2 regions of the Streptomyces sp. NPDC028331 genome follow, and region 2 is predicted to be linked to the other one. Evidence: riboswitches for the same ligand, from Rfam matches in the RefSeq annotation. Region 2 holds a riboswitch; the other holds the start of a gene.
The links. A riboswitch is a leader RNA that binds a small molecule or an ion and turns the genes downstream of it on or off. The one in region 2 is predicted to bind S-adenosylmethionine.
Positions count from the first base shown of each region.

Region 1: another riboswitch for S-adenosylmethionine. It lies ahead of ACZ4SW_RS36090 (amino acid ABC transporter permease); the one in region 2 lies ahead of thrC (threonine synthase).

Region 1 is NZ_JBVHTR010000041.1:28,247-35,896, reverse strand. It holds gene ACZ4SW_RS36120 (NtaA/DmoA family FMN-dependent monooxygenase) at 1-595, opposite strand, end outside; gene ACZ4SW_RS36115 (LLM class flavin-dependent oxidoreductase) at 617-1,831, opposite strand; gene ACZ4SW_RS36110 (putative leader peptide) at 1,909-1,995, opposite strand; gene ACZ4SW_RS36105 (GNAT family N-acetyltransferase) at 2,046-2,771, opposite strand; gene ACZ4SW_RS36100 (ABC transporter substrate-binding protein) at 2,861-3,889, opposite strand; gene ACZ4SW_RS36095 (amino acid ABC transporter ATP-binding protein) at 3,954-4,751, opposite strand; gene ACZ4SW_RS36090 (amino acid ABC transporter permease) at 4,748-5,728, opposite strand; SAM riboswitch class IV at 6,053-6,161, opposite strand; gene ACZ4SW_RS36085 (ATP-binding cassette domain-containing protein) at 6,455-7,072, opposite strand; gene ACZ4SW_RS36080 (LLM class flavin-dependent oxidoreductase) at 7,065-7,650, opposite strand, start outside.
Region 2 is NZ_JBVHTR010000016.1:127,673-135,322, forward strand. It holds gene ACZ4SW_RS23675 (extracellular solute-binding protein) at 1-111, shown strand, start outside; gene ACZ4SW_RS23680 (DUF3263 domain-containing protein) at 161-388, shown strand; gene otsB (trehalose-phosphatase) at 590-1,435, shown strand; gene ACZ4SW_RS23690 (alpha,alpha-trehalose-phosphate synthase (UDP-forming)) at 1,471-2,904, opposite strand; gene ACZ4SW_RS23695 (glucosyl-3-phosphoglycerate synthase) at 3,002-4,015, opposite strand; SAM riboswitch class I at 4,208-4,364, shown strand; gene thrC (threonine synthase) at 4,383-5,663, shown strand; gene ACZ4SW_RS23705 (MoaD/ThiS family protein) at 5,716-5,991, shown strand; gene ACZ4SW_RS23710 (cold-shock protein) at 6,441-6,644, shown strand; gene groL (chaperonin GroEL) at 7,021-7,650, shown strand, end outside.

The sequences.
Region 1 (7,650 bases), on a different contig from region 2:
CGAAGTGCAGGCCGGAGTGGACGAAGGAGCCGGCCTTCGCGTCGCGCAGGAAGACGCCTGCGGCCTGGTCGGCGATGATCTCGTCGCCGTGCCAGGAGTCGAAGAGTTCGTTCGCCGTGGCCAGGAACTCCTTGGCGCGGGAGTAGCGCTCCGATTGGGGCAGGAAGCCGCCGCGGCGGAAGTTCTCGCCGGTGAAGGCGTCCCAGGAGGTGACGACGTTCCAGGCGGAGCGACCGCCGGAGAGGTGGTCGAGGCTGGCGAACTGGCGGGCGACCTCGTAGGGCTCGTTGAAGGTGGAGTTGATGGTGCCGGTCAGACCGAGGCGTTCGGTGACGGCGGCGAGCGCGGCGAGGACGGTGAACGTGTCGGGGCGGCCGACGACGTCCAAGTCGTAGATGTGACCGCCCTGTTCGCGTAGGCGCAGTCCCTCGGCGAGGAAGAGGAAGTCGAACTTGGCGCGTTCCGCGGTCTGCGCGAAGTGGACGAAGGAGCTGAACTCGATGTGGCTGCCGGCGGCCGGGTCGCTCCACACGGTGGTGTTGTTGACGCCCGGGAAGTGCGCGGCCAGATGGATCTGCTTCAGCGGCTTACTCATGGTGGGTGCGGTCCTTCCGGCTCAGGCGGTCGCTGCGGCGTAGCGGTTGGCGGGGCGGGACAGGCCCAGCAGGCCGCGCAGGGTGTCGGCTTCGTAGGCGGTGCGGAAGGCGCCCCGGCGCTGGAGCTCGGGGACCAGGCCCTGAGTGATGGCGGGCAGGTCGTGTCCCGCGACCGCGGGCCGCAGCCGGAAGCCGCTCAGACCTTCCTGCGCCCACTCCTGCAGCAGATCAGCGAGTTGGACGGGCGTACCGGCGAAGATACGTGCGTCGCTGGTGTACGGCTCTCCGGCGAGGGCGTCGAGGCGTGCGCGTCGGTCCTCCGCGCCGCCCTGCTCGTCGTCCAGAAAGACCACCAAGTCACCGAAGACGTGCAGGGGTTCACCCACTCGCCCGGCCGTCTCCTGCTCGGCGCGGATCGCGGCGACGATCGCGCGCGCCTGGTCGGCGTCGTGCGGGGTGACGTAACCGACATCGGCCTGGTTGGCCACCAGGCGGTAGGGGACGGTCTGGTGGGCGAGGGCGGTGACCAGCGGCTGGCCCTGCGGCGGGCGCGGGGTGATGGAGGGGCCCTTGACGCTGAAGTGCCTGCCCTCGAAGTCGATGTAGTGCAGCTTGTCGCGGTCGATGAAGCGGCCGGTGGCGACGTCCCGGATCTCGGCGTCGTCCTCCCAGCTGTCCCAGAGCCGGCGCACGACCTCGACGTAGTCGGCGGCTTCGTCGAACAGCTCGGTGAGCCGCTCCTGTCCGGCGGGGGTCTGCAACTCCTCCAGGCTGATCGGCGGGAAGGTGCGGCGGCCGAAGTGGTCGGCCTCGTTCGGTCGGGCGGTGACCTGGACGCGCAGGCCCGCGCGGCCGGTGCTGACGTAGTCGAGGGTGGCAATGGCCTTGGAGATGTGGAAGGGCTCCGTGTGGGTGGCGACCACAGTCGGGACCAGGCCGATGTGCCGGGTCAGGGGGGCGATGCGCGAAGCGATCAGTACGGCGTCCAGGCGGCCGCGGACCTGGTCGGTGCGACCATCCGGCTCGCCGTAGTGCGAGGACTGCAGGCCGAGACCGTCCTCCAGGGTGACGAAGTCGAGCAAGCCGCGCTCGGCCTCGGCGACCAGATCGGCCCAGTATCCGGCGGTGAACAGGTCCCGGGGGCGGGCGACCTGCTCGCGCCAGGAGGCGGGGTGCCAGCCGGTGCCGTCCAGGGCGACGGCAAGGTGCAGACGGGAAGCGGGAGTTGAGGACACGAGGGTGCCTTCCTGGAGGTCCGTACGAGATCGCCGCGCGCGGACGGGGACGCGCACGGCAGGAATGGGGCAACGGGTCAGGAACAACAGAGGGCGCCGGCGACGCGCTGGAGGTCGATGTGGGGCCGGCTGTGGAGGCGGACGGCACGAAGTACACGTGTCATCTGGCCCACCTCCGCTCGATACATTGCCTTCGACAAGGCCAACGGCACGGCTATGCCGTTTCTTCCAGTACAGCGGCTTCGGTCTGCCGTACAAGCGAGAAGACCGTACGGCGGCGCAGGGTGAAGCCGATCGACTCGTACAACCGGATCGCGTTCGTGTTGTCGGCCCTGGCGTGCAGAAAGGGCCGCTCGCCGCGCTCCTTGATGCCGGCCGCGACGGCGCGGACCAGGCGGGTGGCCAGGCCCCGGCCGCGATACGCCGGGTCGGTGCACACGGCGCTGATCTCGGTCCAGCCGGGTGGATGGAGGCGTTCGCCGGCCAGGGCGATCAGGCGGCCGTGGTGGCGGATGCCCAGGTAGGTGCCCATCTCGACGGTGCGGGGCAGATAGGGGCCGGGTTCGGTGCGGGCCACCAAGTCGAGGATCTCGGGCACATCGCCCGGGCCGAGCCGTACGGCCTCGGGGTCGGCCTCCGCGCGCAGGCCGGTGTCCACGAGCTGGACGCCGTCTCCGGTGCCGACGACCTCCCAGCCCTCCGGCGCCTCGGTGACGCCCCGCACCGAGGCGGTGCCACCGGGGCCGACGAGCGCGGCAAGGTCGACCCAGGCGCGCGGGTCGTCCTCGTCGGACACGGCGTAGAAGGGAGCCACATCCCGGTGATAGCGGGCGGCATGGCCGATTCGTTCGGCGAAGTGGGCGTGGGGGCCGGTGAGCGCGGCCCAGGCGGGGTTGTCCAGGATGTGCGAGGAGCTGGCGTCGAGGGCGATGACGGACATGGTGTGGCGTTCTCCGGGGTGCGGCTCGGGGTGTCCGGCGGGCGGGGACTCCATCGCGGGGCGGCGGTGGAGTCCCCGGCACACGGTGGTCAGGAGTTGTCGAGCGGCAGGCCCGGCGGGTTCACCTCGGACTTGGCGACGGCCTCGTCGGAGAGGTTGTACGCCTTGAGCCACTCCGCGTACTGACCGTTCTTGATCAGGTAGTTGATGGCGTCGGCCAGCGGCTTGGCGAGTCCGCTGTCCTTCTTCGCCGTTGCCGCGATCAGGCCCTGCAGGCTCGCGCCCGCTCCGGAGTAGGTGCCCGCGGTGCGGGTGGCGTTGGGCGTATTGGCCACCTGGCGGTTGTGGTAGGCGAAGCCTGGGTTGGGACCGAAGGAGGCGTCGATCTTGCCGCTGTTCAGGGCGAGGTAGGTGCTGGGGCTGTCCTGGAAGTGCTTGACGGTGAGCTTCTTGCCTTCCTTGGCCAGCTTGTCCTTCCACTCCAGGAGGATCTTCTCCTGGTTGGTGCCGGAGCTGACGGCGATCGTCTTGCCGGCGAGGTTCTCGTAGTTGCCGTCGAAGTTCCAGGTGCTCTTCTTCGGCACGAGGAAGGCGAGGTTGTCCTGCCGGTAGGAGGCGAACTCGTACTTCTTCTTGCGCTCCTCGGTGTCGGTGACGTTGGAGAAGGCCACGTCGACCTTGCCGCTGTCGATACCGACGAAGAGGTTCTCCCAGGTGGAGTTCTTGACCTCGGCCTTGAGCCCGAACACCGCGGCGACCAGGCGGCCGAGGTCCGGCTCGGAGCCGGTGAGGGTCTTCTGGTCGTCGCCGACGTACGCCAGCGGCGGGAACCCGGCGGGCAGGGCACCGATGCCGATCTCCAGCTTGCCGCTCTTCTTGACCGCGGCGGGCAGTTCGGCGCTGATGGACTTGACCTCGGAGACCTTGATGGTGGTCTGGGTGGCGGCGCCGTTGGAGACACGTCCGATGGCGACCTCGCCGGTCTTGGCGGCGGCGTCGGCAGTGGTGGCCGCGTCGCTGTTGCCACCGCAGGCGGCGAGCCCGGTGGCCAGGGAGGCGACGGCGGTCGCCGCGGTGATGCCGTGTATCAGGCTGCGTCGGGTGAACTGGGTGGGCATGGCCGTTCCTTGTCGCTGAAGGTGATGAGGGTGGCGTGGGGGGAGGTCTTGGGGATGCGGCGGGTCAGAGGACCTTGCTGAGGAAGTCCCTGGTCCGTTCGTGTCGCGGTTTGTCGAGGACCTCGGAGGGCGGGCCCTGTTCGACGATCCGGCCGCCGTCGATGAAGACGACCCGGTCGGCGATCTCGCGGGCGAAGCCGATCTCGTGGGTGACGATGACGAGGGTGGTGCCGCTGGTCGCCAGGTCCTTGATGACGGCGAGGACTTCACCGACCAGTTCGGGGTCGAGGGCGGAGGTGGGTTCGTCGAAGAGGATGACGCCGGGGCGCAGGGCGAGTGCGCGGGCGATGGCGACGCGCTGCTGCTGGCCGCCGGAGAGTTGGCGCGGGTAGGCGCCGGTCTTGTCAGCGAGGCCGACGCGGCCGAGGAGTTCGCGGGCGAGTTCCTGTGCGTCGGGCTTGCCGAGCCGGCCCGTGGCGACGGGAGCCGCGGCCACGTTGTCCAGCACGGTCAGGTGCGGGAAGAGGTTGAAGTTCTGGAAGACGAAGCCGATCCGTCCGCGCTGGCTGAGGATGGCCCGCTCGCTGAGCTCCTTGAGCCGCTCGCCGTGCCGCTTCACGCCGATCAGTTCGCCGTTGATGCTGACGTAGCCGATCTCGGGCTTCTCCAGGTGGTTGATGACCCGCAGCAGGGTGGACTTGCCGGAGCCGGAGGGGCCCAGGATGACGGTGACCTCGCCGGGGCGGACAGTCAGGTCGACGCCGTCCAGTACCCGGTGGGTGCCGTACCACTTGTGCACGTCGTGGACCTCGACGGTGGCGGGCTCGACGTCCGCCAGGGCTTCGAGCGTCTCGGCGGTCATACGGCGGCCTCCCGGCGGATACGGGCCCGCAGGTCGGAAAAACCGGTGCGGAGCTTCTGCAGTGGCGTCGGCGGCAGGCTGCGGGTGGCACCGCGGGCGTAGTGGCGCTCGACGTAGAACTGGACGACGGACACGATGCTGGTCAGGAGCAGGTACCAGACGGTGACGACCAGCAGTAGCGGCACGATGTCGCCGGGGTAGGTTGAGCCCATGGTCTGCGCGGAGCCGAACAGGTCGAGCAGGGAGACGTAGAAGACCAGCGAGGTGCTCTTGATGAGGCCGATGAGCTGGTTGACGTAGTTCGGGATGATCGAGCGCAGCGCCTGCGGGAACACGATCTTCCGGAACTGGTAGCCCTTCGGCAGGCCGAGTGCCGCGGCCGCCTCGTGCTGGCCCTGGTCGACGGAGAGGATGCCGCCGCGTACCACCTCGGCCGCGTAGGCGGCCTCGTTGAGGCTGAGGCCGATGACGGCGACGACCATGTCGGTGGCGAGTCTCGACTCGTCGAAGGAGAAGAAGGCCGGGCCGAAGGGGATTCCGACGCTCAACGTCTTGTACAGGGCGCTGAAGTTGTAGAGGAAGATCAGCACAACGATGAGCGGGATGGAGCGCAGCGCCCAGACGTAGGTCCAGCTGACCGCACGCAGCACCGGGCTCTTCGAGAGCCGGCCCAGTGCGAGCACGATGCCGCCGACAAGTCCCAGCACCGCACTGTAGGCGGTGACTTCGAGGGTGATCAGCAGGCCGTCGAGGATGGTGGGGCGCAGGAACCAGTAGCTCCAGCGGTCCCACTGGTAGAAGGGGTTGGTGACCAGTCCGTGCACGAACTGGGCGACCAGGACCAGGACGACCGCGGTGACGATCCAGCGTCCTGGCCGCCGCAATGGAAGAACACGCTGAGCTGTGAAGGATTTTGACGGTTCATCGGAGATCGGCGCCTCGGCGAGGGTGACGGTGGCACCAGGGGGTTCACTCATGGTGGGCTCCGGCTGGGTGGGAACACCCCGGAGGCACGGCGGCATGCGGCGGGGCACACGCCGGCGAGGTACCGGGGACGGGGAGGGCAACGGCAGACCGCGGGCGCGGTGGTCGTCAGGAAGTGCGGGGGCTGCGGGGAGGTGTCAGCCCCGACAGCGGGCGCGGCCCGGTGCGGTACACAGTGCGCTGTTCACGCGGAGCAGATCGACGGCACGATCGACGACGAGCAGGTTCGCGTACGACGGTACGCAGCCCGGGGAGCGGCGTGCGGCCGTCCTGGGAGCTGCGTACATGGCGTCACCGTCACTGTTCCGGCCCTGGGGCCCTCGCGCTTACCGAAACCTCATCGGCCAGGTCGTCACCTGGGGCACCCCACCGCGGTGGGAGGGTTGCCGGTCAGCAAGCCAGGGCTTGTCGCTGACGCTCATGACCTTTCTGGACGGTAGTTAAGACAACGGCCCGAACATTTGTCAACGCCGGTCCGGCAGGTGGAACGGCCGGCGGGCGGCGCGGGCCGCCCAGTCCAGAATGCTATGACGTTGCGTTCCTTCCGCTGCGGGGTTCAGGGCTTGAGGCGACCGGTGCCGAAGATCGCGGCCGACCTGGCCGTGAGCGCCGCCGCGAGGCCCCAGACCACGGCAAGGGCCCAGCCCGCACCGACGTCGCCCTGGCCGAGAAAGCCGATCGCTCGACCTGAACCAGCCAGAAGACGGGGTCGAGGCGGCTCAGGGCGTCCCAGAACGGCGGCAGTTGGTGGACCGAGTAGAAGACGCCGCCGAGAAAGGTTGACGATCGCCTGGGTGAAGAGACCGGGCACGATGAACCTGCCGTAGCCGATGCCTCCATCGTCTTGACGACCCGCCAGATCTCCGAGCGCAGCTCGACGTCGACGCCGGCCGTCGGCTCGTCGAGGATGAGCAGGCGGGGCGGTGCATGAGGGCGCGCAGTTCGTCGGCGCGCCGGGCGGCCGTTTTCCGGCCGATGCCGTGGTATCCGACGTGGTAGATCAGGATCTGCCGGATGGACAGGAACCGGTCGACGTCGATCTCCTGCGCGGCCAGGCCAAGGAGCCGACGGGTCTGACGGCTGCAGTGGTCGTGTCCGAGGACGGAGATGGTCCCTGCGGTGGGCCGGACGATGTTGCACACCGAGCCGATCAGCGTGGTCTTGCCTGCGCCGTTCGGGCCGAGCAGGCCGAAGAAGGCGCCGTCCGGTATCTCCAGGTCAAGCCCGGCCACCGCGGTGAAGCCGTCTTCGCAGGTCTTGCTAAGGCCCTCGACTCGCAGTGCGGGCGGACTCCCGCCGCTCCGGGAAGCGGCGGGAGTCGCGAGCGGGTCAGCCATGGAACTGGTTCGCCGGGACCGGGAGCCCGTAGTGCTCACGCAGGGTCGTGCCCTCGTACTCCTCGCGGAACAGCCCCTTGCCGCGCAGGATCGGCAACACATGCTCCACGAAGGCCGCGAGGCCCGACGGCAGGGCCGGAGCCATGATGTTGAACCCGTCCGCGGCACCGCCCTCGAACCAGGCGATGATCGTGTCCGCGATCTGCTCGGGCGTGCCGACGAACTCGAAGTGACCGCGTCCGCCGCCGAGCCGGGAGATGATCTGCCGGACCGTCAGCCGTTCGCGCACCGCGAGCTCGATGATCAGGTCGGAGCGGGACTGTGAGCCTTCCAGCTTCGACCTGGCGAGGATGAAGTCCGGTAGAGGGTCGTCGAGTTCGAAGACCGACGGTTCGGTCTCGAACACGGCGGCCAGCTGACGCAGCCCGTACTCCGGAACGCGCAGCTCGTCGAACTGCCGCGCAGTCGCCCGGGCCTCCTCCTCGGTCGACCCGATGTACGGGACGATGCCCGGCAGGACGATCACACCGTCCGGGTCGCGGCCCGCGGCCCCGGTCCGCGCCTTGATGTCGGCGTAG
Region 2 (7,650 bases):
GCGGACATCAAGAAGCGGATAGGCGACGCGGTCGGCCCGAACGGCAGCCCGGCGGCGATCCTGGGCGGGCTCCAGCGGGCGGCCGTCACGGCGGACAACGCGGCCCGCTGACGGCGGGCACGCGGGGGAGCCTGTCGGACCCAGCGGTTACGGTTCCCCCATGGACGACCTGAACCCGAGAGAGAAGGCCATCCTGGCCCTGGAGGGCCGCGGTTTCTCCGGGCCGGGGGCCAAGGAGCGGGCCATACGGGAGCAGCTCGGCCTCGCCCCCGTCCGCTACTACCAGCTCCTCAACGCCCTCCTCGACGACCCCAGGGCCCTCGCCCACGCCCCGGTCACCGTCAACCGCCTCCGCCGCCTGCGCGAAACCCACCGCACGCAACGCTGACCCCACCACCGGCGAGCCGCGTGCGCACGACACCGCACCGTGACGGCGGCGTGCGGCGGGAGGGCCGCCGGGTAGCGGCAGCGTGACGGCGGTGTGCGGCGGGAGGGCCGCCAGGAGCCGTGGGGCGTCGGACGGTGCGCGCCCGGTGCGCCCCCGTGACCCCGTGGGTGCGCCCGGCTTCGCGCCGATAGGGTCGGACCCATGGGCAGCCACACGGACTCCTTGCCGACGCCCGCCACCCCGGCCGGGCGTGACGGTCTCGACGCCATCCTCGCGCGGCCCCAGCGGGCCGTCCTCGCCTTCGACTTCGACGGGACGCTCGCCCCGATCGTCCCCGACCCCGACCAGGCCCGCGCCCACCCCGACGCGGTCCCCGCCCTCGCGGCCCTCGCCCCGAAGGTCGCCTCCGTCGCGGTCGTCACCGGCCGGCCCGCCGGCGTCGCCGTCCGCCACGGCGGCTTCGCTGGCGTTCCCGGACTCGACCACCTCGTCGTCCTCGGCCACTACGGCGCCGAACGCTGGGACGCCCGCACCGGCACCGTCACCGCCCCCGCCCCCCACCCGGGAGTCGCCGCCGTCCGCGCCGAACTCCCGGGCTACCTCGACGAGATCGGCGCCTGGCGCGGCACCTGGATCGAGGAGAAGGGCCGCGCCGTCGCCGTCCACACCCGCCGCGCCGAGGACCCGCAGGCCGCCTTCGAGACCCTGCGCGAACCCCTCGCCGAACTCGCCGCCCGCCACGGCCTGATCGTCGAACCCGGCCGCATGGTCCTGGAACTGCGCCCGCCGGGCATGGACAAGGGGGTGGCCCTGTCGGAGTACGTCCGCGAGACCGGCGCCGAAGCGGTCCTGTACGCGGGCGACGACCTCGGCGACCTCCCCGCCTTCGCCGCCGTCGACGAACTCCGCTCCGACGGCGTCCCCGGCCTCCTGGTCTGCAGCGGCAGCGACGAGGTCACGGAGCTGGCGAAGCGGGCGGACCTGGTGGTCGACGGCCCCCAGGGGGTCGTACGGCTACTGAGGTCGCTGGCCGAGAGGCTGGACTGAGGCGACCCCGCCGGGCCGCACCCGAAGGACAGCTCTCACGCCTGAAGTGCGGCCAACTGGTCCAGGAACCACCGGGCGGGTGGAAGCGCCGTGGCCTGCGCAGCCAACCGCTTCGAGCGCTCCGCCCGCTCACCCGCCGGCATCGACAACGCCTCGTGCAGGGCCTGTGCCGTCCCCCGGATGTCGTACGGGTTCACCGTCACCGCGTCGTCGCCCAGCTCCTCGTGCGCCCCGGCCTCCCGCGACAGCACCAGCGCGCACCCCTGGTCCGACAGCACCGGAACCTCCTTGGCGACGAGGTTCATGCCGTCCCTGATGGGGTTCACCAGGGCCACGTCGGCGAGCCGGTACGCGGCCAGGGAGCGCGCGAAGTCGTCCTTGACGTGCATCTCGACCGGGGTCCAGCCCGGCGTCCCGTACCGCTCGTTGATCTCGGCGGCTACCCGCTGGACCTCCGCCGTGTACTCCCGGTAGACGGCCAGGTCCTGCCGGGACGGGTACGCGAACGCCACGTGGACCACCCGTTCACGCCACTCCGGACGGGACTCCAGCAGCTCCTCGTACGCCAGCAGACCCCGGACGATGTTCTTGGACAGCTCCGTCCGGTCCACGCGCACGATCGCCTTGCGGGGGCGGCCGTCGGGGCCCGTGCCGATCTGCTCCCGCAGGATCGCCATCCGTTCGTCCACGTCCTGCCGGTGCGCCCGCTCGCGCAGGAAGTCCGCGTCCGCGCCCAGGCCGTGCACCCCGATCCGGGTGTCCCCGAGCCCGCCGACGAGCGCCTCGCAGCACCCGGCGAAGGCGTCGGCCCACCGCCGGGTGAGGAAGCCGAGCCGGTCGGCGCCCAGCATGCCGCGCAGCACCTGCTCGGCGATGTCGTCGGGCAGCATCCGGAAGTAGTCCACCGGCGCCCACGGCGTGTGCGAGAAGTGACCGATCCGCAGGTCCGGCCGCAGCTCGCGCAGCATCCCCGGGACCAGCGTCAGGTGGTAGTCCTGGACCAGGACCGCCGCCCCCTCGGCCGCCTCCTCGGCCAGCGCCTCGGCGAACGCGCGGTTGTACGCCTCGTAGGACGCCCAGGCGTGCCGGAACTCCCTGCCGAAGACCGGCTCCAGCGGCGTCTGGTAGAGCATGTGGTGCACGAACCACAGCACCGAGTTCGCGATGCCGTTGTACGCCTCGGAGAACACCGTCGCGTCGATGTCGAGCATCCGCACGCGCTGTCCGCCGGTGTCGGCCGGATCCAGTGCCCCACCCGTGCGGCGTACGGCCTCGCGGTCGCCGTCGTTCAGCGCCGCGCACACCCAGACGGCGTCCGTGTCCGGTCCGATCGCCGACAGGCCCGACACCAGGCCACCTCCGCCGCGTTTGGCGGTGAGCCGCCCCGACTCCTCCAGCGCGTACGAGACCGGGCCGCGGTTGGAGGCGACGAGGATGCGGGCGCCGTGGGCATGCTGCGTGGAAGCCATGCCTCGAAACCTAGCCCGAGCCCAAAACGCTCAAACGTTTGCTTCGGCCGTATGCGGAGTCGTGTCCGCCACGTCCGGGCGTCCGGCCGCGCACGGTTCAGGCCACCTTCCGCTCCATGTACTCCGCGATCTCCGCCATCGGCGGCCTCTCCTCCGTGTCCACCGAGTACGTACGCGGCTCGAAGCCGTCCTCCCCCCGTTCGAACTGGGTGAGGGACGGGCGGATCAGATGGCCGCGGGCCAGCCGGAGCTGGGCCGTGCGGTAGATCGCGGCGGCCATGCGGCCGAGCGCCTGGCTGTCCTGGTGGCGGTGCTTGCGCACACCGACGTCGACCTGGGCCAGCGCGTCCAGCCCCACCAGGTGCAGCGCGTCCACCAGCATGCCCAGCTCGACGCCGTATCCGACCGGGAACGGCAGCCGTTCCAGCAGGGAGCGGCGGGCCGCGTACTCGCCGCCGAGCGGCTGGACGAAACCGGCGAGCTGCGGCCAGTGCATGTTGAGCAGCGGGCGCGCCATCATTTCCGTGACCCGGCCGCCCTGGCCCGTCCGTCGCCCGCCACCGTCCTCGTGCGGAGCACCTTCGGCGCGCTTCTCCTCATCAGCCGGGTCACCCTCGGCACCGCCGAGCGGCCGGTCGTACATCGCCTTCACCAGGTCCACGCCCGGGTCGGTGAGCAGCGGGCCCACGATCCCGGTCACGAAGTCGGACGAGAACTCCTTCAGGTCCGCGTCGACGAAGCAGACGATGTCGCCTCCGGTGACGAACAGGGAGCGCCACAGCACCTCGCCCTTGCCGGGCACGGCCGGTATGCGCGGCAGGATCGTGTCGCGGTGCACCACTCTCGCGCCGGCCGCGGCGGCGACCTGGGACGTGCGGTCGGTGGAGCCGGAGTCGACGACGACGATCTCGTCGACCAGTGGAACCCGTCGCACGAGGTCGTGCCGGATGACGGAGACGATCTCGCCGACCGTCTCCTCCTCGTTGAGCGCGGGCAGCACGACGCTGACCGAGGAGCCCGAGGCCCGTTTGGCGGCCATGATCTGGTGGAGCGGGCGGTCGGTGACGGACCAGGAGCGGGTGCTCAGCCAGCGCTCGACTTCTTCCAGCACGGTCTGCTGCTCCTCACATCGATAGCGGGGTGGGGGTGAGTCGGGGACGGTCGAACGGTCTCTCTTGTGATCCATCTCGCGGTTCGGACGACTATCTCAACTCTCCCGGCCGTCGGTTACAGTCTTGAACAACGCCGGTGACCATCGCATGTCGGGGTCCGCCCCGCCCGCGCCGGCGAGACAACCACATACAGCTCATCCAGAGGGGCAGAGGGACACGGCCCGATGAAGCCCCGGCAACCCTCCAGTCGGCTCTCGTAGATCGCTGTCGATCGTCTTCGCGAGGCTCCCGGCTAGGGAAGGTGCCAATTCCGTCTCACGGCGAGATGCGTCGTGGGGAAGATGAGGAGAAAGGGCCTCGCCTGACATGGCTGTGCAGACAGTTGCAAGCACCACCGACTCCGTGAACCTCGGCCCCGCCGCGGCCCTGTCCTGCCGCGAGTGCGGACACCGGGTGCCGCTCGGCCCGGTCTTCGCGTGCGAGGAGTGTTTCGGCCCGCTGGAGGTCGCCTACGACTTCTCGGGCTACGACACCGAGGAGCTGCGGAAGCGGATCGAGGCGGGCCCCGCGAACATCTGGCGCTACGCGCCGCTGCTGCCGGTCCCGGCCGACGTCGCCGACAAGCCGAACCTCAACCCGGGCTGGACCAAGCTCGTCAAGGCCGACAACCTGGCGCGCGAGCTGGGCGTCACCGGCGGGTTGTATGTGAAGGACGACTCCGGTAACCCGACGCACTCCTTCAAGGACCGCGTGGTCGCCCAGGCGCTGGAGGCGGCGCGCGTCTTCGGGTTCACCACCCTGTCGTGCTCCTCCACCGGCAACCTCGCGGGCGCGGTCGGCGCCGCGGCGGCCCGGGCCGGCTTCCGCTCCTGCGTGTTCATCCCGCACGACCTGGAGCAGGGCAAGGTCGTCATGGCCGCGATCTACGGCGGCGAGCTGGTCGGCATCGAGGGCAACTACGACGACGTGAACCGCTTCTGCTCCGAGCTGATCGGCGACCCGGCCGGCGAGGGCTGGGGCTTCGTCAACGTCAACCTGCGGCCGTACTACGCGGAGGGCTCCAAGACCCTGGCGTACGAGATCGCGGAGCAGCTCGGCTGGGAGCTGCCGGACCAGATCGTGGTGCCGATCGCCTCGGGCTCGCAGCTCACGAAGATCGACAAGGGGCTGCAGGAGCTGATCAAGCTCGGGCTCGTCGAGGACAAGCCGTACAAGATCTTCGGCGCCCAGGCCGAGGGCTGCTCGCCGGTGTCGACGGCGTACAAGGCGGGCCACGACGTCGTCCGGCCGCAGAAGCCGGACACCATCGCCAAGTCGCTGGCGATCGGCAACCCCGCCGACGGCCCCTACGTCCTGGACATCGCCCGCCGTACGGGCGGCGCCGTGGAGGACGTGACGGACGAGCAGATCGTCGACGCCATCAAGCTGCTGGCGCGGACCGAGGGCATCTTCGCCGAGACGGCGGGCGGCGTGACGGTGGGCGTCACGCGCAAGCTGATCGAGAACGGCGTCCTCGACCCGGCGAAGACGACGGTCGTCCTCAACACCGGGGACGGCCTGAAGACGCTGGACGCGGTGGCCGACACGGGGCTGACCGCGACGATCCGTCCTACCCTCGAGTCCTTCCGCGAGGCCGGTCTCGTCTGACCTCCGCCCGCCACAACCCACCAGCCGTACCCCGACCGGAGGTCATCCCCCGATGAGCGTCACCGTCCGCATCCCCACCATCCTGCGCACCTACACCGGCGGCCAGGCCGAGGTCACCGCCGAGGGCGCGACCCTCGCCGAGGTCATCGAGGACCTGGAGAAGAACCACACCGGCATCGCCGCCCGGGTCCTGGACGACCAGGGCAAGCTGCGCCGCTTCGTCAACGTCTACGTGAACGACGACGACGTCCGCTTCGAGCAGGGCCTTCAGACCGCCACCCCGGACGGCGCGGGCGTCTCCATCATCCCCGCGGTGGCGGGCGGCTGACGGTCCTTCGGAGGCACGTACCTTACCGTCGGTAACGCACGTCACTCACTGTTCATCGAATTGCCCTCTCCGTGAGAGAAACGGAGGGGGCAATTCTGCATGGTTGAACGGGGTAGAGTTGGGGAACGCGCTCCCGGACTCCCCTTCCGGAACCGCGATCACCTGCCGCACGCCCGATGAGAAGTAGCCAAAGTGTGCAGGGCTTTTGAGCCATTCATTCCTTTTGCCGGGCCCGACTTGCCCTGCATTCAGGTGAATTCTCCGTACATTCCCGACCGGTCGTGCCCCGAATTCTCGTCCGATTGACCTGTTGCAGACGGCAGTTGGACAGATACATTCAGCCGCGGTCGACGCGTTCCGGCGCACGCCCCCAACCGTTGGGGGGTGAGGTCTGACCCGGATCCGCGAAGTGTGGATCTGTGCAAGGGCCAGTAATAGGGGAGTTAGGCATGGCTCAGGGCACCGTCAAGTGGTTCAACGCGGAGAAGGGGTACGGCTTCATCGCGGTCGACGGTGGTGCGGACGTCTTCGTCCACTACAGCGCGATCCAGATGGACGGCTACCGCACCCTGGAAGAGGGCCAGCGGGTCGAGTTCGAGATCTCGCAGGGTCAGAAGGGCCCGCAGGCGGACATGGTCCGCGTGACCGCCTGATACAACGCGCCGACGACTGAACTGTTCGACGTGTCGAGGGGCTCGTATCCCGTCCGGGGTACGGGCCCCTCGGTCGTGTCCGGGGTGCGGGCCCTCGGCCGTGTCCGGCCACGGCTCCTCCAGGGGGCGCGCAGCGGCGTCCACCTGCGGATCATGCTCCCGAGTTCACCCTCCGATACCCCGGAGCGGCTTGCACTCGGCAGGGGCGAGTGCTAATCATTGGCGTTAGCACTCTGAAGGTGAGAGTGACAACAGATGGACCGGGTCGGTGAGGCCGCGGGCCGGGTGGGGCAAGGAACCTCCGGCCGGGGCCGTCCGTCGCGGGCGCGGGCGCGGTCCGAAGTAATCACCCCCAGTCCTGGAGGGACCACTTCACATGGCCAAGATCATCGCGTTCGACGAGGAGGCGCGGCGCGGCCTCGAGCGCGGCATGAACCAGCTCGCGGACGCCGTCAAGGTGACCCTCGGCCCCAAGGGCCGCAACGTCGTCCTCGAGAAGAAGTGGGGCGCCCCCACGATCACCAACGACGGTGTCTCCATCGCCAAGGAGATCGAGCTCGAGGACCCGTACGAGAAGATCGGCGCCGAGCTGGTCAAGGAAGTCGCCAAGAAGACGGACGACGTCGCCGGTGACGGTACGACCACGGCGACCGTGCTCGCCCAGGCGCTGGTCCGCGAGGGCCTGCGCAACGTGGCCGCCGGTGCCAACCCGATGGCCCTGAAGCGCGGTATCGAGAAGGCCGTCGAGGCCGTCTCCGCCTCGCTGCTCGAGCAGGCCAAGGACGTCGAGACCAAGGAGCAGATCGCCTCCACGGCCTCCATCTCCGCCGCCGACACCCAGATCGGCGAGCTGATCGCCGAGGCCATGGACAAGGTCGGCAAGGAAGGCGTCATCACCGTCGAGGAGTCGCAGACCTTCGGTCTGGAGCTCGAGCTCACCGAGGGTATGCGCTTCGACAAGGGCTACATCTCGGCGTACTTCGCCACCGACATGGAGCGTATGGAG